4 regions of the Paramixta manurensis genome follow, and region 1 is predicted to be linked to each of the others. Evidence: predicted binding sites of a transcription regulator. Region 1 holds the regulator's gene; each other region holds the start of a gene.

Region 1 (5,711 bases):
GCGGCCTTTGGCTCCAGGCCAGCGATGAAATGGTATGCATCACGCTTAAATGACTCAAAATGCGTTTTACATGCCGCTCCATAATGGTGATTGGTCCTTCCTGCGGGTTTTCCGGCGCCTCCAGAATATTGGTATCGGAACCCGGCCCATCATACTCCAGCCGTTGTTGGCAACGCTGTAAGGCAATTTCGCACGACTGCAGGTAACGTTCCGCCAGCGTTGGCGTCAGCATAGTGTGCTCGCGCGCCAGAATCGTCATAGCGTTAATGTGCTCAACAATAAACTGGCTGTGAGTTACCCACAGTTTCATATCCGCCAGATAACGGTCGTTAAACCCCGGTTCCTGCATGGCCTGATTGAGTGAATTAAACAACGCGTTATGCGCCTGGTTGGCCCGCACGCGCTGCCAGGCCAGTTTCTCCGGCGCTTGCTCATCGCCTAATAATTGACGCAGCGCGTCCTGATAAGCGCCGAGCGCGTCGTGCGCATTCTGACGTAATAAGCCACTCTGCCACTGCGGCCAGAGCCAAATCATACCGGCAAAGGCAATCAGGCAGCCCATTAGCGTATCCATCAAGCGCGGCAGCAGGAATTGCGCGCCATTTAGCGACAACAGTTGTAATGAATACACCGCCGTTACGGTAAAACCGACCATGGACCAGCCATAGAATTTGCGCGTGAACAGATAACTGATCAGCGTGATCGCCAACATTATGCTTAACGTAATGGTTTCCGGTACCTCAAACCGCAGCGTGGCGGCGGCGATAACCAGCCCGGCAAAGGTGCCTAGCGCCCGGTGTTGGATACGAACACGCGTTGCGCTATAGCCATTCTGGCTGACAAACATAATCGTCATCAGAATCCAGTAAGGTTTGGGAATGTTAAACGACAACGCCAACGTACTACCAATCCCCAGCATGACCGCAAAACGTGCCGCCGTGCGCAGTGCGGCGGACTTGATCGACAGATAGCTACGTAACGCCGGTAGCAGCGGCAAACGGCGCTGCCGGTCCGCCATCAGATCGCGTGGATAGAGCGGGCGCTGTGTCCGCAACACGCGAGCAATGCGGCTGAAATGGTAATAGCAGAAGTTACCGACGGGGTTATCCGGATGCTGGCGGGAAATTTTCTCCAGCGCCTGCAAAGGTTTCTCCATCGTGAAACGATCGGGCAGCCGGTGGTAGAGAATGTCATCGGCCAGCTCGCGTAACCGGGCAGAGATCAGGTTGGCGTTCCAGCGGATCACCGCCTCAGCATGGCTCTGCTCTACCAGCTTTTGTACTTCTTCCGGTTGATGCAAGCTCACCGAAATATGTTCTTGTAGATCGAGCGCGACCTGAAACGCGCGCGTCAGGCGTTTATGGCTATTGTTTCGGTTGGCGGCCAACATATGCATTTGCTGATAGCACATGTTAATCAGGTCGACCGCTTTCTGCTGGCGCGCCAACAGCGGCGGCAGCGCTTTCTCCGGATCGGTTAAACGGGTAAGTAAGGTGTATTTCGCATCGCAATAGTCGGCGAGTTCACGATAGAGCAGGCTCAACGTTTCACGCATTGGTTGCTCTTTCCACAGCGAAAACCAGAACCAGTTAAAGAAGCCGTACCAAATAGTTCCGCCAATATAGAGAAGCGGTGGTGCCCAGATCGGCATGCGGCCGATCAGGCTGAGGGTAAAGATGGCGGCAATCAGTGAGGCCGGCAGTAGACGCGCATGGAGCGGGCTGATTTCTCCGGTCACGCCCAGTAATAGCGGCATGGCAAGCAAGATAGCCGGTAAGGGAATTGCGTGTTGCGTCAACCACTGGATTAGGAAACTGCTGGTGGCAAATAAGGTGCCGCCGACAATCAGGCGCTTAAAAAAGCGCTTATGCGGCGTATCCAGACCGGCAATATTGCAACAGGCAGGCACCAGCGAGAACAACAGACCCTGTTGTAAGTTACCAAATAGCCAGCCAATCGCGACCGGCAAACAGAGCACCAACGTTTGCCGCAACGCATAATTGACTTCAGGGTGATAAATTATTCGCCGCCACATCCGCTTATCACAGTATAAAAAAACGGCGCGATACCAGGTATCACGCCGTGGGTTTAGAGAGCTTAGCGCGTGCCGTAGACGACGATGGTTTTGCCGTGCGCGGAGATCAGATTTTGGTCTTCCAGCATTTTCAGGATACGCCCGACGGTTTCGCGTGAGCAGCCAACGATCTGGCCAATCTCTTGACGCGTAATTTTAATTTGCATGCCGTCCGGATGTGTCATCGCGTCGGGCTGTTTTGCCAGATTGAGTAAAGTTTGTGCGATACGTCCCGTCACGTCGAGGAAAGCGAGGTTACCCACTTTTTCCGATGTGACCTGGAGGCGACGCGCCATTTGCGAAGAGAGGCGCATGAGGATGTCTGGGTTAACCTGAATCAACTGACGGAATTTCTTATAGGAAATTTCAGCCACTTCACAGGCCGTTTTTGCACGGACCCACGCACTACGTTCCTGACCCTCTTCGAACAAGCCAAGCTCGCCAATGAAATCACCCTGATTGAGGTAGGAGAGGATCATCTCTTTGCCTTCTTCATCCTTGATCAGCACGGCTACGGCACCTTTGACGATGTAGTAGAGCGTTTCGGCCTTTTCACCTTGATGAATTAGCGTGCTTTTGGATGGATATTTGTGAATATGGCAATGTGACAGGAACCATTCGAGTGTAGGGTCTGTTTGCGGTTTGCCGAGAACCATTCGCTGTTATCCTCTGTTGTAATCGTGCCCTAAACACAGGGCAAAGTTCCCTGTTAGGCGTGGAAATATTCAAACATTTTCCTGGCAGGAAATTTTCCGGGCCTCTGTTTCGAGCTAAGCTCATCAAATTGTCCCGTTTTCGCTTTTAATGGCGAAATATTACAGCTTTGTTTGTAGCACAGCTTTAGGCTACTGTCTTCTGTTGTCTCGCTTCAGCATGACGGGAATCGTTGATGTTTGCCGTTTTATTCGGGTAAGCGTAGTCTGACATGTCAGAGAAAGGTTAGGAGGAAGTGCGATGCAGGCGCGAGTTAAGTGGGTTGAAGGGCTGACCTTTTTGGGAGAATCCTCATCGGGTCATCAGGTACTGATGGATGGGAACTCAGGCGATAAAGCGCCAAGCCCAATGGAAATGGTGCTGATGGCGGCGGGCGGCTGTAGCGCGATTGATGTGGTTTCGATACTGCAAAAGGGACGTAATGAGGTGGCGGATTGTGAAGTCAAGCTCAGCTCGGAGCGTCGGGAAGAAGCGCCGCGTATTTTTACCCATATCAATCTGCATTTTATCGTTAGCGGTAAGGCATTGAGCGATAAAGCGGTCGCGCGGGCGGTAGATTTATCGGCGGAAAAATATTGTTCGGTGGCTATCATGCTAGGGAAAGGCGTTGAGATTACCCATAGCTATGAGGTTGTGGCGTTGTGATCCTGCGCCAACGATAATGGGATGCCGGGGCCCGGCATCCTTCTGGCATTACTCGATTTTTTTGCCTTCCATCAGCCGTTTCACCAGCGGCGACATAATCAGCTCCATGGCCAGCCCCATTTTTCCACCCGGAACCACTAGCGTATTGATGTGCGAGATAAATGAACCTTGCAACATCGCCAATAAATAAGGGAAGTCGATATCTTCCAGACCCTGGAAATGAATCACCACAAAGCTCTCATCCAGCGATGGAATGCCGCGGGCAGCGAACGGGTTTGAGGTATCGACGGTGGGAACGCGCTGGAAGTTAATATGCGTGCGTGAAAACTGCGGCGTAATGTAATTAATGTAATCTTCCATTGAACGCACGACCGAATCCATCACCGCTTCACGCGAATGGCCGCGCTCACTGGTGTCACGTACCAATTTTTGGATCCATTCAAGGTTAACGATCGGCACCACGCCTACCAGCAAATCGACCTTATCCGCCACATTATGCTGTTGGGTTACCACGCCGCCATGCAGGCCTTCATAAAACAAGATGTCGGTAGGTTCTGGTAGCGGCTGCCAGGGCGTAAACGTACCCGGCACCTGATTCCACGGCACCGCCTCATCATAGGTGTGCAAATACTTGCGCGATTTACCGCGCCCATTCTCGCCATATTCGACGAAGGTTTGTTCCAGCAGGCCGAAATCATTCGCCTCCGGGCCGAAGTAACTGATGTGCCGCCCTAAATCACGCGCTTTGCGAATGGCCATATCCATTTCCGGGCGCGTATAGCGGTGGAAGCTATCCCCTTCCAGTTCAGCGGCATGTAAATCCAACTGCTGGAAAATCTTACGAAACGCGAGGCTGGTGGTGGTGGTTCCCGCGCCGCTTGAGCCGGTGACGGCGATAATCGGATGCCTGGCAGACATAATAAAGCTCCCTGTAGTAAGACGGGCGATGAGCATTGTTATCACGTTTAGCGCATCGGTGTCATCTTTGCCGTCGGGCGATGCTAAAAAAGCAACACGGTGACGCAAATTTGCTGCTTTAAACGCCTGGCAAAATTAACGAGACTGAGAAAAAAGCGGGAGAAAGAACATGAAAATGCCGTCGTCACGTTGGTGGTGGGAGTTATCCACGCGAGAGTTCAGTCAGCTTGAAATGGATAAAATCGTGGCGGTGCTGCCGATAGGCGCCGTTGAGCAGCATGGGCCGCATTTGCCGGTATGTGTCGATGCAGCAATCAATGCCGGCATCATTCAGCGGGCGATAGCGTTAATGCCCGCCGAGTTGCCGGTACTGGTGTTGCCCGCGTTAACCATTGGTAAATCAGACGAACACAGCAATTATCCCGGTACCTTAACCTTACCGTACGAGGTGTTGGGGCAAGTGTGGTTCGAAGTGGCAAAGAGCGCCTGGCGCGCCGGTATTGGTAAGCTGATTTTTTGGAATTCACACGGTGGACAGCCGCAATTGATGGAGATTGTTTGCCGTAAGCTACGCGCCGAACTAGGGATGTTTGCGGTCGGCGCCAGTTGGTTTCGAACCATCGACTCTTCCGATCTCTACAGTGAAGCGGAACGGCAACACGGTATTCACGGCGGAGAGTCGGAGACCAGTATCATGCTCCATTTGCATCCGGAGTGGGTACACATGGAGCATGCGGACAATTTTATTTCATCTTCGGTTGCGTGGGCGGAGAACGGGGGCATTTTAACGCCGGAAGGCGGCGTGAGTTTCGGCTGGATGGCGGAAGACCTCCATCCGTCAGGCACCACCGGTAACGCGGCGGCAGCCGATGCCGGGCGAGGAAAGATCGAAACGGATCGGGCGGCGCGGGCATTGATTCAGTTAATCGAAGAGGTGCGGGCGTTTGAGTGGCGCCAGGCACCTGAGCGTTAGCGGTAGATTCTGATGGCGTAACGATGGATTACGCCATCTGCGCCATCATATTCTTCATGGTTTCCGCCAGTACGCTGCCAATTGTACTGGTCCCGCGATCGTGGCCGATTAGCATCAGTGTTTGCATCTGTTGTGATAACTCCCGCACGGGAATATAGATTAACCGCCCGCTGCGTAGATCAAATTCAATATCGAACGGCGTCAAAAAGGTGAGCGCCTGATCCATCATCGCTGCCTGGCGCATCACCTCGATCGAGTTGGTTTCAATCACCGGGTGCGGCTCAATCTTGGTGCGGGCAAAAACTTCATTCAGATAGGGACGAATCACCATACTTTTATCCGCGATCGCCAGCGGGTGTGATATACAGTCGCTCAGACGCAGGCTGG
Region 2 (5,711 bases), 160 kb from region 1:
GGATGCAAATGAAGGTTAAAAATCCACAGTTGGTGCGTTTTTACGCGCTGGCTAAGCGTTAAGGATATTATTTTGCTGAACCCGATCGTACGTAAATTTCAATATGGTCAGCATACCGTAACATTAGAAACCGGTATGATGGCGCGCCAGGCAACGGCTGCCGTAATGGTAAGCATGGACGACACCGCTGTGTTCGTTACCGTTGTTGGTCAGAAAAAAGCGAAACCCGGCCAGGATTTTTTCCCGCTGACCGTTAACTATCAAGAACGTACCTATGCCGCTGGCCGTATCCCGGGCAGCTTCTTCCGTCGTGAAGGCCGTCCGAGCGAAGGCGAAACGCTGATCGCGCGTTTGATTGACCGTCCGGTTCGTCCGCTGTTCCCGGAAGGCTTTGTCAATGAAGTGCAAGTTATCGCCACTGTGGTATCGGTAAACCCACAGGTTAACCCGGATATCGTGGCGATGATCGGCGCTTCTGCGGCGCTGAGTCTGTCTGGTATTCCGTTTAACGGTCCGATTGGTTCCGCACGCGTCGGTTATATCAATGACCAGTATGTACTGAACCCGACCGTTGATGAAATTAAGCAAAGCAAACTGGATCTGGTGGTTGCCGGTACGCAGGGCGCGGTGCTGATGGTGGAATCTGAAGCGGACGTGCTGAGCGAAGAGCAAATGCTCGGCGCAGTGGTGTTCGGTCACGAGCAGCAGCAGGTGGTTATTGAGAACATTAACTCGCTGGTAGCCGAAGCGGGCAAACCGCGTTGGGAATGGCAGCCAGAGGCCGTGAATCAAACGCTGCATTCGCGTATTGCCGCATTGGCGGAATCGCGTTTGAGCGATGCTTATCGCATCACGGAAAAACAAGAGCGTTACGCTCAGGTTGATGTTATTAAATCCGAAACCATCGCCGCCCTGTTGGCGGAGGATGCGTCTCTGGATGACGCTGAAATCAGCGATATTCTGCACGCGATTGAAAAGAACGTGGTTCGTACCCGTGTTCTGAATGGCGAGCCGCGTATTGATGGCCGCGAAAAGGATATGATCCGTGGCCTGGATGTGCGTACTGGCGTGTTGCCGCGTACTCATGGTTCCGCGCTGTTTACGCGTGGCGAAACGCAAGCATTAGTGACCGCGACGCTGGGCACCGCGCGTGATGCGCAGAACCTGGATGAGCTGTTAGGCGAACGTACTGACAACTTCCTGTTCCACTACAACTTCCCTCCGTATTCCGTTGGTGAAACCGGGATGGTAGGGTCGCCGAAGCGTCGTGAAATTGGTCACGGCCGTCTGGCGAAACGTGGCGTATTGGCGATGATGCCGAAACTGGAAGAATTTCCGTACACCGTACGTGTGGTATCGGAAATTACTGAGTCCAACGGTTCCTCTTCAATGGCTTCGGTGTGCGGCGCTTCTTTGGCGCTGATGGATGCCGGTGTGCCGATCAAAGCCGCCGTGGCGGGTATCGCAATGGGTCTGGTCAAAGAGGGCGACAAATACGTCGTGCTGTCTGATATTCTCGGCGACGAAGACCACCTCGGCGATATGGACTTTAAAGTAGCTGGTAGCCGTGATGGGATTACCGCGCTGCAGATGGATATCAAAATCGAAGGTATCACGCGCGAAATCATGCAGGTTGCGCTGAATCAGGCGAAGGGTGCGCGTATGCATATCCTGGGCGTGATGGAGCAGGCGATCAGCACGCCGCGTGGCGATATCTCTGAGTTTGCGCCGCGTATTCATACCATTAAGATCAATCCGGACAAGATCAAAGATGTGATTGGTAAAGGTGGTTCGGTCATCCGTGCGTTGACTGAAGAAACCGGCACCACCATTGAGATCGAAGACGACGGTACGGTGAAAATCGCCGCAACCGACGGTGATAAAGCGAAGCATGCGATTCGTCGTATCGAAGAAATCACCGCTGAGATCGAAGTGGGACGTATCTATAACGGTAAAGTAACCCGTATCGTTGATTTCGGTGCCTTTGTGGCTATCGGCGGCGGTAAAGAGGGCCTGGTACATATTTCTCAGATCGCAGACAAACGCGTTGAGAAAGTGACTGACTATCTGCAAATGGGTCAGGAAGTACCGGTCAAGGTACTGGAAGTAGATCGTCAGGGACGCGTTCGTTTAAGCATCAAAGAAGCGACAGAGCAAACCCAGCCGGAAGCAGCGGCTGTGGTTAATCCTGAAGCGGAGTAAGCGTTAGATCACTGGTTCTCCCCCATTGTGAGGGGAGAACAGTTTCATCGCGAGGTCAGGATACCTTGTGCAGGACAGGCGGATGGCAGGATGTTCATCCCAATGTTGGTATTCGGGAGTGGGAAATGAAGCCTTTTTTGCGCTGGTGTTTCGTTGCGACAGCTCTAACGCTGGCAGGATGCAGCAACTCGGATTGGCGTAAGAACAACGTGATGGCAGTTCCTCTGCAGCCGACACTGCAACAGGAAGTGATCCTGGCACGCATGGAACAAATTCTTGCCAGTCGCGCCCTGACCGATGATGAACGCGCACAGCTATTATATGAGCGCGGAGTGTTGTATGATAGTTTAGGTTTGCGGGCACTGGCGCGAAACGATTTTTCGCAAGCGCTATCCATCAGACCGGATATGCCTGAAGTATTCAATTACTTAGGCATATATTTAACGCAGGCGGGCAACTTTGATGCCGCCTATGAAGCGTTTGATTCTGTACTTGAGCTTGATCCAACTTACAACTATGCGCATTTAAACCGTGGTATCGCCCTCTATTACGGCGGTCGATACAAGTTAGCGCAAGATGATCTGCTGGCGTTTTATCAAGACGATCCTAACGATCCTTTCCGTAGCCTATGGCTATATCTCGCCGAACGCGAGATAGATGCCGACAAAGCGAAAGTCGCGCTGAAACAGCGTTATGACAAAGCGGCAAGAGATCAATGGGGATGGAATATTGTCGAGTTCTACCTGGGCGACATCAGTGAAAAAACGCTGATGGAACGTCTCAAGGCGGACGCAACGGATAACACCTCGCTCGCTGAACATCTCAGTGAAACTAACTTCTATTTAGGTAAGTACTACCTAAGTCTGGGGGAGAAGGACGACGCGGAAGCGTTGTTCAAACTGGCGGTCGCAAACAACGTAAATAATTTCGTTGAGCACCGATACGCATTGTTGGAACTGGCGCTGTTAGGCCAGTCGCAAGACGATCTGACAGAATCTGACCAGCAATAGCTGACGAACAATTTTAGCCCATTTTTTTAAAAGTCATCGCCTTACCGGGTGAGGGCCTTTTTGTTCGTCGAATCATCTAATTTGAGCCGGTTCACACTTTTCAATGAAAATGACTGAATATTTTCACGACGAGTTATGTAGACTGGCCGCCGCAATCTAAGAGGCACGTGTACTACATGACTGATATCCAAACCACTTTTGCTGACCTTGGCCTGAACGCCGACATCCTCGAATCACTGAACGGTATGGGCTACGTTAAGCCATCCCCAATCCAGGCTGAGTGTATTCCTCACCTGCTGGCGGGCCGTGATGTGTTAGGTATGGCGCAGACCGGGAGTGGTAAAACCGCAGCTTTCTCGCTGCCGCTGTTAAACAACATTGACCCTGCGGTCAAGGCACCGCAAATTCTGGTGCTGGCCCCAACTCGCGAACTCGCGGTTCAGGTAGCTGAAGCCGTGACCGAATTCTCTAAACATATGCGCGGCCTGAACGTCGTGGCCCTGTATGGCGGCCAACGTTATGACGTGCAACTACGCGCTCTGCGCCAAGGCCCACAGGTTGTGGTTGGTACGCCTGGCCGCTTGCTGGACCATTTGAAACGCGGCACGCTGGATCTCTCTAGCCTGCGCGGTTTAGTGCTGGATGAAGCAGACGAAATGTTACGTATGGGCTTCATCGAAGACGTTGAAACCATCATGGCGCAGATCCCGGAAGGTCATCAGACCGCGCTGTTTTCAGCGACCATGCCGGAAGCTATTCGTCGTATTACCAAACGCTTTATGAAAGATCCGCAGGAAGTGCGGATCCAATCGAGCCTGACCACGCGTCCGGACATTAGCCAGAGCTACTGGACCGCTTACGGTCGTAAAACAGATGCGCTGACTCGTTTCCTCGAAGCGGAAGATTTTGATGCGGCGATTATTTTCGTGCGTACCAAAAACGCAACCATGGAAGTGGCGGAAGCATTGGAGCGTAGCGGTTATAACAGCGCCGCGCTGAATGGTGACATGAACCAGGCGCTGCGTGAGCAGACCCTGGAGCGCTTGAAAGATGGTCGTCTGGATATTCTGATCGCGACAGACGTGGCGGCTCGTGGTCTTGACGTTGAGCGTATTAGCTTGGTTGTTAACTACGATATCCCGATGGATGCGGAATCATATGTTCACCGTATTGGCCGTACCGGTCGTGCGGGGCGCGCAGGCCGTGCGTTGCTGTTCGTTGAGAACCGCGAGCGTCGTCTGCTGCGTAACATTGAACGCACCATGAAGCTGACGATTCCTGAAGTGGAATTGCCCAATGCAGAACTACTGAGTCAGCGTCGCTTGGCTAAGTTTGCTGGTAAAGTTCAGCAACAACTGGAAAGCAGCGATCTTGATCAGTACCGCGCGCTGTTAGCTAAGCTGCAACCGGAAGATGAACTGGATATGGAAACGCTGGCTGCCGCATTGCTGAAAATGGCGCAAGGCGAACGTCCGCTGATCCTGCCGCCGGATCCGGCTCCGCGTCCGCGTCGTGAATTCCGCGAGCGTGATGATCGTCGTGGCGATCGTCCGGAGCGTGGCGCACGTGATGGCGACCGTCCACGTCGTGAGCGCCGTGAAGTTGGCGATATGGAACTGTATCGTATCGAAGTGGGCCGTGATGACGGTGTTGAAGTTCGTCACATCGTCGGCGCGATTGCCAACGAAGGCGACATCAGCAGCCGCTACATCGGTAACATTAAGCTGTTTGCATCGCATTCGACCATTGAGCTGCCGAAAGGCATGCCGGGCGATATCCTGCAACACTTTACCCGCACGCGTATTCTCAACAAGCCGATGAATATGCAACTGTTGGGTGACGCGCAGCCGCGTGAACGCGGAGCAGAGCGTCGTCCGGCTGCGGGCGGACGCGGCGGTTTCTCCGGCGAGCGTCGTGAAGGTGGCCGTCGTTTTAGCAACGATCGTAACGATCGCGGCGGCGAACGTCGTGGCGGTGGTTTCAACCGTGATGGCGGTAACCGTGGCCCGCGTCGTGATGAAGGCGGCAACGCGCCGACCCGTCGTCGTGATGCGTAATCGCCAGCATTAAGTAAGTAGAAAAAAACCAGCCGTCCGGCTGGTTTTTTTATTATCTGTAACGGACGATCTTTATCGTTTAACGACCACCAGTAATCAGCACCCGCTCACCGCTCACATAAGCCGACTCATCCGATGCCAGAAACAACGCGACACGCGCCACATCTTCCGGTATGCCAAAGCGCCCAAGCGGTGTGGCTGCCAGCAGCTTAGCCTTTAACTCAGGATTAATCGCTTTAGTGGCTAACAACCCTTCGGTGAGAATACAGCCCGGCGCCAGAGCGTTAACGCGAATATTCCTTCCTCCCAATTCACGCGCCAGCCCTTGGGTTAACGTATCAATAGCTCCTTTAGTGGATGCCCATAATGTCATTCCCACCGTTGCGTCCTGGCTATCCAGCGCGCTCAGGTTAATGATACAACCGCCGCGATCGCCAAATGC
Region 3 (5,711 bases), 1.8 Mb from region 1:
GCAGGAGCAGCAGTATCGCCACCTGACCGAGTCGCTACGTTGCCCGAAGTGCCAGAACAATAGCATTGCCGATTCCAATTCGATGATTGCAGCGGACATGCGCCAGAAAGTCTGGCAACTCATGAAACAGGGGCAAAGTAACCAACAAATCACGCAGTATATGGTGGCGCGTTACGGCAATTTTGTCACTTATGAGCCGCCGCTGATGCTCTCAACGCTAATTCTGTGGGCCGGTCCGGCACTGTTTGTGTTACTGGGAGCGTTAACCTTGGTTTTACGTAGCCGCCGCTCTGGTATTGCCGCTGACCAGCCGCTTGACGATGAAGAGCGCCAGCGTCTGGATGCGTTACTCAACGATAAGGGGAAATCGTGATGAACGCTTTTTGGTTCACCCTTGTTGGCTTATTGGTTGCCGCCAGCGCACTGTTATTGTTGGGCGGAAGGCGCGCTGACCAATCCGCCAGTGACACTCGAGATGCGCTAAATAAGCGCTTTTACTACCAACGTCTGCGCGAGCTGGAAGAGGATGAAGCGCAGGGCGTGGTCGGGGAACGCGCGGTGATGGTTCGTGAACTACAACAATCACTGCTGACCGACATTCCGGTAACCGAATCGTCGGGTGTCTTCAGAACACAAAGCGGCTGGATACTGTTACCCGGTGTGCTGGTGATGATGATTATCAGCTTTGGTTTGTATCTGAAAACCGGCGGCTTCGTTCAGTTTGTTGAATGGCAGCAAGTGCAGCATGACTTACCGGCTCTGCGAGCACGCGTTATGGATCCACAAGCGAAGCCATTAAGTATGGAAGAGTTGGCCCGCTTCGGGCTTGGTGTGCGTAGCGAATTACAGCGCGACCCGCGTAACCTGAATGATTGGATGCTGCTGGGGCGCATTGGAATGGTGATGAATAATGCGAGCACCGCGACGCAGGCGTTTCAGCACGCATTGCAACTGGCGCCGAATAATAAAAACGTCAGACTTAGCTATGCTGAAGTACTGACTCGCTCTAACGACCCGGAAGATAACCGCCAGGGCGGCGAGATACTCAACGCTATGTTGGCAGAGGACGGCAAAGATGTTTCGGTGCTGAGTCTGCTAGCGTTTAATGCTTTTGAACAACAACACTACTCGCAAGCCATCGCCGTTTGGCAAAAAATGCTTAGCCTAATCCCGGCGGATGATGGGCGGGTAGCCGTGATTGAACGCAGTATTGAAAAGGCGAAAACCGATGCCGGGTTACAAACCAGCCGGTTATCATTGACGGTCAACATTGCGCCCAATGCAGAAAAAATGTTACCGGAAGGCGGAGTCATGTATATTTCTGTTTCCGACGGTGTTTCACCGGTTCCGGTGGCGGTGAAAAAACTGCCGCTGAGTCACTTTCCGTTATCGCTGACGCTGGATGACAGTAATGCCATGATGCCACAGCGCCTGTTATCGGCCCTGCATCAGGTTCAGGTACGGGTCCGCCTTTCGCGTGATGGTCGCGCCACGCCACAGTCCGGAGATTGGTTCGGCGAGAGTGCGGTTATGCCTTACGATGGTCATCAGCAACTGGCTGTTGAAATAAACCAGCAGCAGCCCTGAAGCGGTAATCACTCAACCAGTACAGGGAGAACAATATGAACTACCGCCTGACGGGGCTGGCACTGGCAAGCGTATTACTGGTCGGCTGCGCCAGTTCTAAAGGGACGGATGAGCCGCAAGGGCGTTCCGATCCGCTGGAAGGTTTCAACCGAACCATGTTCGATTTTAACTACAACGTACTGGATCCCTATGTTTTGCGTCCGGTCGCGGTGGCATGGCGTGATTATGTACCGGTTCCGGCGCGTAGCGGGCTGAGCAATTTCCTCGGTAACCTTGATGAGCCTGCGGCGATGGTGAACTCCTTCCTGCGCGGCGATCCCTATCGCGGCATGATCCACTTTAACCGCTTCTTCCTGAATACCATTTTCGGATTGGGCGGTTTTATCGATGTGGCAGGGATGGCGAATCCGAAACTGACGAAAGAGGAGCCGCCGCGTTTTGGCGGAACCCTGGGTGCCTGGGGCGTGGGCTATGGCCCTTATGTAGAACTTCCGGCTTACGGCAGTTTTACCCTGCGTGAAGATGGCGGCGATTACGCTGATACACTCTATCCGGTGTTAAGCTGGCTGACGTGGCCGATGTCGATTGGTAAATGGACGCTGGAAGGCATTGAAACGCGTGCGCAGTTGCTGGATTCCGATGCGATTTTGCGTAACTCGAAAGATCCTTACGCCTTTGTGCGTAACGCGTATTTCCAGCGGCATGATTTCCTGGCGAATGGCGGCAAGCTTAAACCGCAGGAAAACCCCAACGCGCAAGCGATTCAGGGTGAGATTAACGAGATCGACGCGGAATAAAAACGGCGGGTCACTGCCCGCCGATGGTAAAGGTTACAGCATAACGGCGAGACTACTCTCGCCGTTATGTTTAGAACTTGTAGTTAAAGTTCGCGCCATACAACCAAGCTTTACCTTCTGAATCAAAGGTATATGGGGTGTTCACACCACCGTTACGCGCGGTTGCCACTGGGTCGGTTCCTTCACGGATAGTGACTTTCTGGCCGTGCATATAAGAGACGCCCACGTCGACCGAGGCGTCCTCGTTGAAGGCGTAGGATGCGCCAGCACTGATCCAGGTACGGTCTTGATCCGGAATAGAGATAGAGCGTTGGTCGGCGGGAACCGGGCTATCATCAAAGGCGATACCGGCACGGAAGGTCCAGTTGTCGTCGTAGAAATAAGAGGTACCCAGCGCGATGCGGTAAGCATCTTTATAGCTTTCATCTTTATAGAACAGCGTTTGGCCATTAGAACCGGTCGCTTTCAACTGCTGGAACTGGCTCCAACTGGTGTAGGCCATGCTGTAATGGATGGCCCATTTCGGCGCCACTTTGTGGTAACCGGAGATCTCCCACATTTCAGGCAAATGAAGCGACAGCGAGCCCGGCACCGTCGCGCCGCCGGTACCCACCGGCAGGCCAAATTGGCTACCAATCGGGTTCAGCGCGACCGGGATATCGCTCTTATAAGCGCCATCAAAATCGACCTTCACTTCAGAGCGGTAGGTCAAGCCAAAGCGGTTATTGTCATCCACTTCATACAAAATACCGGCGTTCCAGCCGTAGCCCCACTCATTGCCTTTCAGGCGGGCAATTTGCGTATCGGCAGGTGCCGCTGGCGCGCCAGCGGCAGGCAGTAAGGAACCCAATTCACCGAAGTTACGCTCAATCTTGGCCCGTGCATAAACCGCATCAAACCCGACCCCAAAACTGAAGTGTTGGTTAAGACGGTAAGCGGTGCTCAGATTGAGGTTAGTGGTCATCAGGTCGGTTTTACCGGCAAACGGACCGCCTGCGTAATTATCATTGAATTCGGTTGCCAGACCATAATTGCTGACCGCCGAGGCGCCAATCCACCACTGATCGTTAATGGGCTGCACGTAATGGATATTTGGCACCCATTGGTTCGGCGCAATATTATCGGCTTTCAGGCTATTACCGGAACCGGTTTGTCCATCCAGAGAAACATCCGGATCAATATAGACGGCGCCGATCGAGAACATCGGGCGATCCATTAATGCCATGGTCGCCGGGTTACGACTGGCGGAAGCGGCGGTATCGCCCATTGCACCTTCACCAGAATAAGCCCGACCTAACCCAATGGCAGAGAATTCATTAAGCTGAAATCCTGCTGCGTATACGTTAGAGGAAATGATTGCCACCGCAGCCGCCACAGCTGACTTTGTAAACAGGTTTTTATGGTTCATGACCACAACCTCATTATCTGATTTTTATTAACTCGTTACATAACGTAACAAAGGATCGCGGATTGTAGGGACTGAAGTACAACAGACAAATCAGACCAGTGCGGCAAGTATAGGTCCGACCTGTGTATATGTTGCAATATTGTTTTTTAAATATTTCAAGAATGATGCGTGAAATAAGATCTGCTTAACAAAAAACGGGCAATAAAGTGGAATAACCGTGCGGTAATTGCGTCCGATCAATATTTAATGTGATATTCATCACTGACATAGAGATAGCCATCGGGTCGGCGTAAACTCATGGGCAGTAAATAAATATCCTGCCGTGATGCGGCTGTATCAGGAGAAAATAATGACTGATGCCATTAATAAATGCAGTGCGAATGAAACCGCAGCTTGCTGCTGTGTTGATGTTGGAACCGTAATGGATAATACCGACTGTACCGCTTCCTGGTCACAGGCGTTTAGCGATCGCCAACAGGCAGAGGCGATGTTAGCGACATTAACGGAAAAAGCGCGTGCGGTTGAGTCAGAACCTTGTGATGTTCAGGCACGTTTCACGCCGGAAGCGGAAGGGATCAGGCTGAATGTAGATTTTACCTTTGCCTGTCAGGCGGAAACGCTGATTTTCCAACTCGGCCTGCGTTAACTCCTTCCGTATAGACTTTGCCAGCCGCCAGTATGTTTCCACGCATGCTGGCGGTTTCCTTTTCTTGTAAAGCGTGTTTGTTCTCGCATTTTTCTCTCCTAACGCTTGGCGTAATGTAACAACCTGGTTAACACTGGATCAGGTCAGACCTCTTTGGCAATGATGCCGCCGGTCCAGTTAACAGGTGATAACAATGAGCAAAGCGCTACCCTTGCTTACCCGTCAGGGCGACCGCATCGCGATTACGCATGGATTACGCACGCCATTCGCCCGGCAGGCGACTGCGCTGCATGGCATCCCCGCCATTGAGTTAGGCAGGATGGTGGTCAGTGAAATGATGGCGCGTAGCGAACTTCCGGCTGAGGTGATTGAACAACTGGTATTCGGTCAAGTGGTACAAATGCCGGAAGCGCCGAATATCGCCCGCGAAATTGTGCTGAGTAGCGGATTGGGTGTTGAAACCGATGCTTATAGCGTTAGCCGCGCTTGCGCCACCAGCTTTCAGGCGGTGGCAAATGTCACCGAAAGTTTGCTGGCCGGGACTATCCGTGCGGGTATTGCGGGCGGCGCCGATTCTTCGTCCGTGTTGCCAATTGGCGTGAGCAAAAAATTAGGGCGTGCGCTGGTCGATCTCAGTAAAGCGCGCACCTTCGGCCAAAAAATAAAACTCCTTAGCCAGTTACGTCCGCGTGATTTACTGCCGGTGCCGCCGGCAGTCGCCGAGTACTCCACCGGTTTACGTATGGGTGACACCGCTGAACAGATGGCGAAAACACATGGCATCACTAGAGAGCAGCAGGACGCGTTGGCGCACCGCTCTCATCAGCGGGCCGCCAAAGCCTGGGAAGAGGGAAAGCTGGCCGCGGAGGTGATGACGGCATTTGTGCCGCCGTGGCGCGCCGCATTCCAGCAAGATAATAACGTTCGTACCGCCTCCAGACCGGAGGATTATGCGCGTTTACGTCCCGCGTTTGACCGCCGTCACGGTACCGTCACCGCCGCTAACAGCACCCCTCTTACCGATGGCGCCGCCGCGGTTGTCCTGATGACGGAGTCGCGCGCGCGTGAGTTAGGCATTACCCCACTCGGTTATCTGCGCAGTTACGCGTTTACCGCTATTGATGTCTGGCAGGACATGCTGCTGGGCCCAACTTATGCCTCACCGCTGGCGCTCGAACGTGCAGGCGTGACGCTGGATGACCTCACGCTCATTGATATGCATGAAGCGTTTGCCGCGCAAACCCTGGCAAACCTCAAACTGTTCCGCGATGAG
Region 4 (5,711 bases), 1.7 Mb from region 1:
TTATGGCACAACTTTGGCGATACCACGTTGGTGGATAACAGCCGCCAGCTACTACGGCATGCCTTTGACCGTGGTATTACTCATTTCGATCTCGCGAATAACTATGGCCCGCCGCCCGGTTCCGCCGAAGAGAACTTTGGTCGTATCCTGCGTGAAGATTTCCATGCCTGGCGCGATGAGCTGATTATCTCCACCAAAGCGGGTTACACCATGTGGGAAGGCCCGTATGGCGATTGGGGCTCGCGCAAATACCTGATCGCCAGCCTTGATCAGAGCCTAAAGCGTATGGGGTTAGAGTATGTGGATATTTTCTATCATCACCGTCCCGATCCGGAAACACCGCTGGAAGAGACCATGCGTGCGCTTGACCATGTCGTACGCCAGGGGAAAGCGCTGTATGCCGCGCTGTCTAACTATCCGGCGGAGTTAGCCGAAAAAGCGTTGGCAATCCTGCGTGATCTCGGCACGCCCTGTCTGATTCATCAACCGAAATATTCGATGTTCGAACGTACGCCGGAAAACGGGTTACTGACAGTACTGGAACGAGAAGGCGTAGGAAGCATTGCTTTTTCACCATTGGCGGGCGGCGTATTGACCGATCGTTATTTGCAAGGTATCCCGCAAGATTCACGCGCCGCCAGCGGCAGCCAGTTTCTTAAGGCGAACCAGTTGACCGAAGAAAAAATGGAGAAGGTACGTCAACTGAATGCGTTGGCCGAAGCTCGAGGACAGAAACTGTCGCAAATGGCGTTAGCCTGGGTGTTACGCGGAGACCGGGTTACTAGCGTGTTGATCGGTGCCAGTAAAACCAGCCAAATTGATGATGCGGTGGGAATGTTGAGCCAGCGTCACTTTAGTGATGATGAGTTAACGCGCATTGATGAGATCTTGCGCTAATCTCTCCTCCCGCCCTAACCGGGGCGGGTTGCGCCAGCAAGAATAGTCTCAAATCCCCTGTGATAAAACATTTTCAGAACACAACGCAAAGTCGATGGCCGCGTTTCGCTTTATGCTGGGGTCACAGTGACGCAGTCCGGTCGCTGAAAAGGAGATAATTATGAAACGTGCCGTACTTTTTGCCGCTTTGCTGGCAACCTTATCGCCTTTGGCTATTCACACAGCACAGGCCAATAGCGCAACTATCGATCTGGCTCCCGGCGTTACGCTGCATTTAGGCGACCGCGATAACCGAGGTTACTATTGGGACGGCGGACACTGGCGTGATCACCGTTGGTGGAACGATCGTTATCAATGGAATGATGGCCGCTGGTGGCGTCACGAAGAGTGGCGTCGACATCAGGAGTGGGAACGCCATCGTCAGTGGGAACGCGAACGCGCATGGCACCAACACCAGCGCGAACGGCAATGGCATCATGATAACCATCATCATGACGATCATCACCACCATTAAGCAAAACCGGGGCGGATTCTTCCGCCCCAACGCACATTAGTGAAACACTTCTCCGATCAGTAACCAGATATTTAACGCCACCACCAGCACCACAATTAACCATCCAGTGTTTTGCATCAACCGGTTGTTGACCATGTCCCCCATCAATTCCTGTTTGCCGGTAAAAACCAGCAGCGGAACCAGCGCCAGCGCGATACCAAAGCTGAGCATGACCTGGCTCATCACCAGAATACGCGTTGGGTCCCAACCGAGCATGATGACAATAAAAGAAGGCAACATCGTCACCGTACGCCGTAACCATAGTGGAATATGGAAGTGGATAAAACCTTGCATAACCACCTGCCCCGCGAGCGTAGCAACTACGGTCGAGGATAAACCGGCCGCCACCAGGCTGAGACCAAATACCGTAGCGGCAGCATGACCCAGCAGCGGCTTCAGGGTTAAATACGCCTGATCCAGGTCGGTAATACCGGTATGACCGCTAAAATGGAAAGCCGCGGCGGCAGTCGCCATCATCGCCAGGTTTACAAACCCAGCGATGGTCATCGCAATCGCCACATCCAGTTTGGTTGAAGAGTAACGCTCCGCCCGCGTACCGCGTCCTTCCTGTTGCGTTAACGACGAATGGAGATAGATAACGTGCGGCATAATGGTGGCGCCCAGCACCCCGGCGGCAAGGAAAACCGCATCTGAGGTGGGTAACGTTGGCAATACCATACCCTTAACCAAACCAGCTACGTTCGGCTGGGAGAAAAACAGCTCAACAATATAGGCCGCCGCAACAAACAGCAGCAGGCCGCTAATCACTAATTCCAGCGGCTTTTGACCGCGTTGTTGTAGCATCAGAATCAGGAAGGTCGCCACTCCGGTGAGCACCGCGCCCTGCAGTAATGACACGCCAAGCAGTAATTTAAAGCCGATCGCCGCGCCGATAAACTCAGCCAAGTCGGTCGCCATCGCGATAATTTCCGCCTGTACCCAATAAAACCATACCGCCGGGCGCGGGAAGCGATCGCGAATGTGTTCCGCAAGGTTTTTGCCCGTTGCAATCCCTAGCTTTGCCGACATCAATTGAATCAACATCGCCATGACGTTAGCCCACACCACCACCCACAGCAGCTTATAGCCATACGAAGCTCCGGCCTGGATATTGGTGGCAAAGTTGCCGGGATCGATATACCCGATAGCCGCAATAAATGCGGGACCCAGCAAGGCAAATTTAACTTTACGGGCTCCGCGTGCAGCTCGTTCCGCGGTGCGACTTTCTAACATAGTGGTAACCCTGCGTGGACGCTTGAACACCCCTATACGATAAAGGGACACTCCGGCGAGTGATATTCGGTTATCTTTATCGCTCTGATAGCCATCGCTATAAAGTATAGCAAAGGCTATAAATTAGGATCACAATAACCTGGTGCTAAAAAATGAGCAATCCCTTTAACGTTAGGTGACAGGTTTGGCGTTCAGCGGGCGGTGACGGGTTTTTAACCCCCGGTGTAGATGTGATCCGTCAGGCTTTTCTGACACCTGTCGGGATAGGTAATTATTATATTGTGGCCTTGATCTCGTTTTTACGCCTGCCGTTACATAGAATACGCAACGAAATATAACCTGCCTCAAATTTGGAGCATACATGTCCCGCATTTTGCAATTTATTCTGGCGTTGGTAGTGGTCACGCTGTTGGCTCTGTTGGTCAGCCACGATCGCAAAAGTATCCGCGCCCGCTTCGTCATACAGCTACTGGTGATCGAGTTGCTACTTGCCTGGTTCTTCCTGAACTCGGAAATCGGCCTCGGGTTTGTAAAAGGTTTCGCCGGTCTGTTCGATCACCTGCTGAAATATGCAGCGAAAGGAACCGACTTTGTGTTTGGCGGGATGAATGATAAGGGTTTAGCGTTCTTCTTCCTGAACGTACTCTGCCCTATCGTCTTCATCTCCGCGCTGATCGGTATTTTGCAGCACTTCCGCATTTTACCGGTGGTTATCCGCGCAATTGGTACCGTACTGTCAAAAATCAACGGTATGGGCAAGCTGGAATCCTTCAACGCGGTAAGCTCACTGATTTTGGGACAATCAGAAAACTTTATCGCCTATAAGGACATTCTGGGCAAAATGTCGCAACGCCGCATGTATACCATGGCGGCAACCGCTATGTCGACGGTATCAATGTCGATCGTCGGGGCTTACATGACGATGCTGCAGCCTAAATATGTGGTCGCCGCACTGGTGCTCAACATGTTTAGTACCTTTATCGTTTTATCGCTGATCAACCCGTATAGCGTTGATAAAGAAGAAGACTTGCAGTTAAACGATCTGCATAAGGGACAAAGCTTCTTCGAAATGCTGGGCGAATATATTCTGGCCGGTTTTAAAGTTGCCATCATCGTGGCAGCGATGCTGATCGGTTTCATCGCGCTGATCTCAGCGATTAACGCCGTGTTTGATACTATCTTCGGCATCAGCTTCCAGGGCGTGTTAGGTTATGTGTTCTATCCGTTTGCGTGGGTGATGGGCGTGCCAGCGCACGAAGCGCTGCAAGTCGGCAGTATTATGGCCACTAAACTGGTTTCCAATGAGTTTGTCGCCATGATGGATTTGCAAAAAATCGCCAGCCAGCTTTCTCCGCGCAGTGAGGGTATCCTGTCGGTGTTCCTGGTCTCTTTCGCCAACTTCTCCTCTATCGGGATTGTTGCCGGGGCGATCAAAGGCCTGCATGAAGAGCAAGGTAATGTGGTTTCACGCTTTGGTCTCAAACTGCTGTACGGTTCAACGCTGGTTAGCATTCTGTCCGCCTCTATCGCAGGCGTAGTATTAGCCTAATCCGTGGATTTAGATGCAAAGGCCGGGCGTTCCCGGCCTTTTTTATTAGCTACTTTTTAACTTAGCTATCCCTGTTTTCTCATTTCACACTGCTTTTATTCGGTAATAGGGTTTTCTCTCTGCCAGCCCGGCTGGCCACATCCACGGAGAAGCCCAATGAGTATTCAGTTTCTTGGCATGATCGGCCATCGCCTGGCGTCGGAAATTATCCCCGCCAGCGGTACGCTGTTTGATAAACAGTACATCGCCGATTTTGCCCGCGCCCATGAACAAGCCGGTTTTGACCGCGTGCTGGTAGGCTATTGGTCCGATCAACCGGACGGTTTCCTGGTCACCGCACATGCGGCGGCGAACACCAGCCGGATAAAGTTCCTGCTCGCCCATCGTCCGGGATTTGTTTCGCCAACGCTGGCGGCGCGTAAGCTCGCCTCGCTGGATAACCTGACCGATGGTCGCCTGGCGGTACACATCATTAGCGGCGGTAGCGATAGCGAGCAACGGCGTGATGGTGATTTTCTTGATAAAACCCAGCGTTATGCCCGCACCGATGAATTTTTGCAGGTATTAAAGCAGAGCCTGGAATCCAACTCGCCTTACGATCATCAAGGTACATTTTACCAGGCCGAGCAGGCTTTTTCCGCGATTAAACCGCAACAGGCGCATCTCCCCATCTATTTTGGCGGCTCTTCGCCGGAGGCGATTGAAGTGGCTTCCCGGCATGCCGATGTGTTCGCGCTGTGGGGAGAACCGCTGGCTGGCGCGGCAGAAACCGTCAACGCGGTGCGTGCCGCAGCGGCAAAGCAAGGGCGTGCCATCAAGTTCAATATCTCCTTTCGCCCCATTCTGGGCAGCACCGAAAAAGAGGCCTGGGAACGCGCCGAATATATTCGGGAAACCGCGCGCAAACAACTATTGGAGAGTGGCTATACCTTCGGTTTGCCGAAACCACAAAGTATTGGCGCGAAACGCTTACTGGAAGCGGCGAACCAAGGCGACCGGCTGGATAAACATCTGTGGACTGGTATCGCGAAGCTGGTCAGCGGCGGCTATAACTCTACCGCACTGGTTGGCACGCCCGATCAAGTTTCCGATGCATTGTTGGATTATTACGACCTCGGCATTGATAGCGTGTTGATTCGCGGCTTTGATCCGCTTAACGATGTGATTGAATATGGCAAAACGCTTCTCCCCCTGACGCGTGAAAAAGTCGCGGCAAAAGATCACATTGCGAGGCGTGCCTGATGAGTAGAAAAACCTGGCGCGCGGCAGTAGCGCTAGTCCTGATGGCGGCATCGGCCAGCGCAGCGGCAAAAGTGACCCTACGCCTCGGCGACGTGAAAGGCGACCGTTTTGTTTCGCTTGAGGCCTCCGGTCAGCTAAAAAATCTCCCTTACGAACTGAAACTCTCTTCCTTTGATTCCGGCGCGCCGGTACAGGAAGCGCTCAACGCAGGCGCATTGGATATTGGGTTTACCGGCG

Evidence for each region. Region 1 encodes CRP, which controls carbon source genes, mostly activating them, when cyclic AMP is high. Its sites were predicted from a motif close to ATGTGANNNNNNTCACAT; they were not measured.
Region 2: yrbN (protein YrbN) is a predicted target of CRP. The motif match lies at 3,292-3,309, and genes of this name have one in related genera.
Region 3: PMPD1_RS15470 (YfcZ/YiiS family protein) is a predicted target of CRP. The motif match lies at 4,039-4,056, and genes of this name have one in related genera.
Region 4: PMPD1_RS16055 (NupC/NupG family nucleoside CNT transporter) is a predicted target of CRP. The motif match lies at 2,963-2,980, and genes of this name have one in related genera.

The regions. Positions count from the first base shown of each region.
Region 1 covers NZ_CP054212.1:371,956-377,666, forward strand. The annotation lists gene PMPD1_RS01695 (YccS/YhfK family putative transporter) at 1-2,035, opposite strand, end outside; gene crp (cAMP-activated global transcriptional regulator CRP) at 2,098-2,730, opposite strand; gene PMPD1_RS01705 (OsmC family protein) at 3,029-3,433, shown strand; gene PMPD1_RS01710 (phosphoribulokinase) at 3,482-4,351, opposite strand; gene PMPD1_RS01715 (creatininase family protein) at 4,521-5,324, shown strand; gene PMPD1_RS01720 (LysR family transcriptional regulator) at 5,353-5,711, opposite strand, start outside.
Region 2 covers NZ_CP054212.1:533,614-539,324, forward strand. The annotation lists gene pnp (polyribonucleotide nucleotidyltransferase) at 73-2,202, shown strand; gene nlpI (lipoprotein NlpI) at 2,328-3,212, shown strand; gene yrbN (protein YrbN) at 3,316-3,372, shown strand; gene PMPD1_RS02660 (DEAD/DEAH family ATP-dependent RNA helicase) at 3,389-5,269, shown strand; gene PMPD1_RS02665 (SDR family NAD(P)-dependent oxidoreductase) at 5,349-5,711, opposite strand, start outside.
Region 3 covers NZ_CP054212.1:3,224,669-3,230,379, reverse strand. The annotation lists gene PMPD1_RS15490 (cytochrome c-type biogenesis protein) at 1-373, shown strand, start outside; gene ccmI (c-type cytochrome biogenesis protein CcmI) at 373-1,587, shown strand; gene mlaA (phospholipid-binding lipoprotein MlaA) at 1,623-2,384, shown strand; gene fadL (long-chain fatty acid transporter FadL) at 2,455-3,792, opposite strand; gene PMPD1_RS15470 (YfcZ/YiiS family protein) at 4,142-4,438, shown strand; gene fadI (acetyl-CoA C-acyltransferase FadI) at 4,632-5,711, shown strand, end outside.
Region 4 covers NZ_CP054212.1:3,310,005-3,315,715, forward strand. The annotation lists gene mgrA (L-glyceraldehyde 3-phosphate reductase) at 1-897, shown strand, start outside; gene PMPD1_RS16045 (DUF2502 domain-containing protein) at 1,058-1,411, shown strand; gene PMPD1_RS16050 (Nramp family divalent metal transporter) at 1,448-2,683, opposite strand; gene PMPD1_RS16055 (NupC/NupG family nucleoside CNT transporter) at 3,045-4,232, shown strand; gene PMPD1_RS16060 (LLM class flavin-dependent oxidoreductase) at 4,389-5,474, shown strand; gene PMPD1_RS16065 (ABC transporter substrate-binding protein) at 5,474-5,711, shown strand, end outside.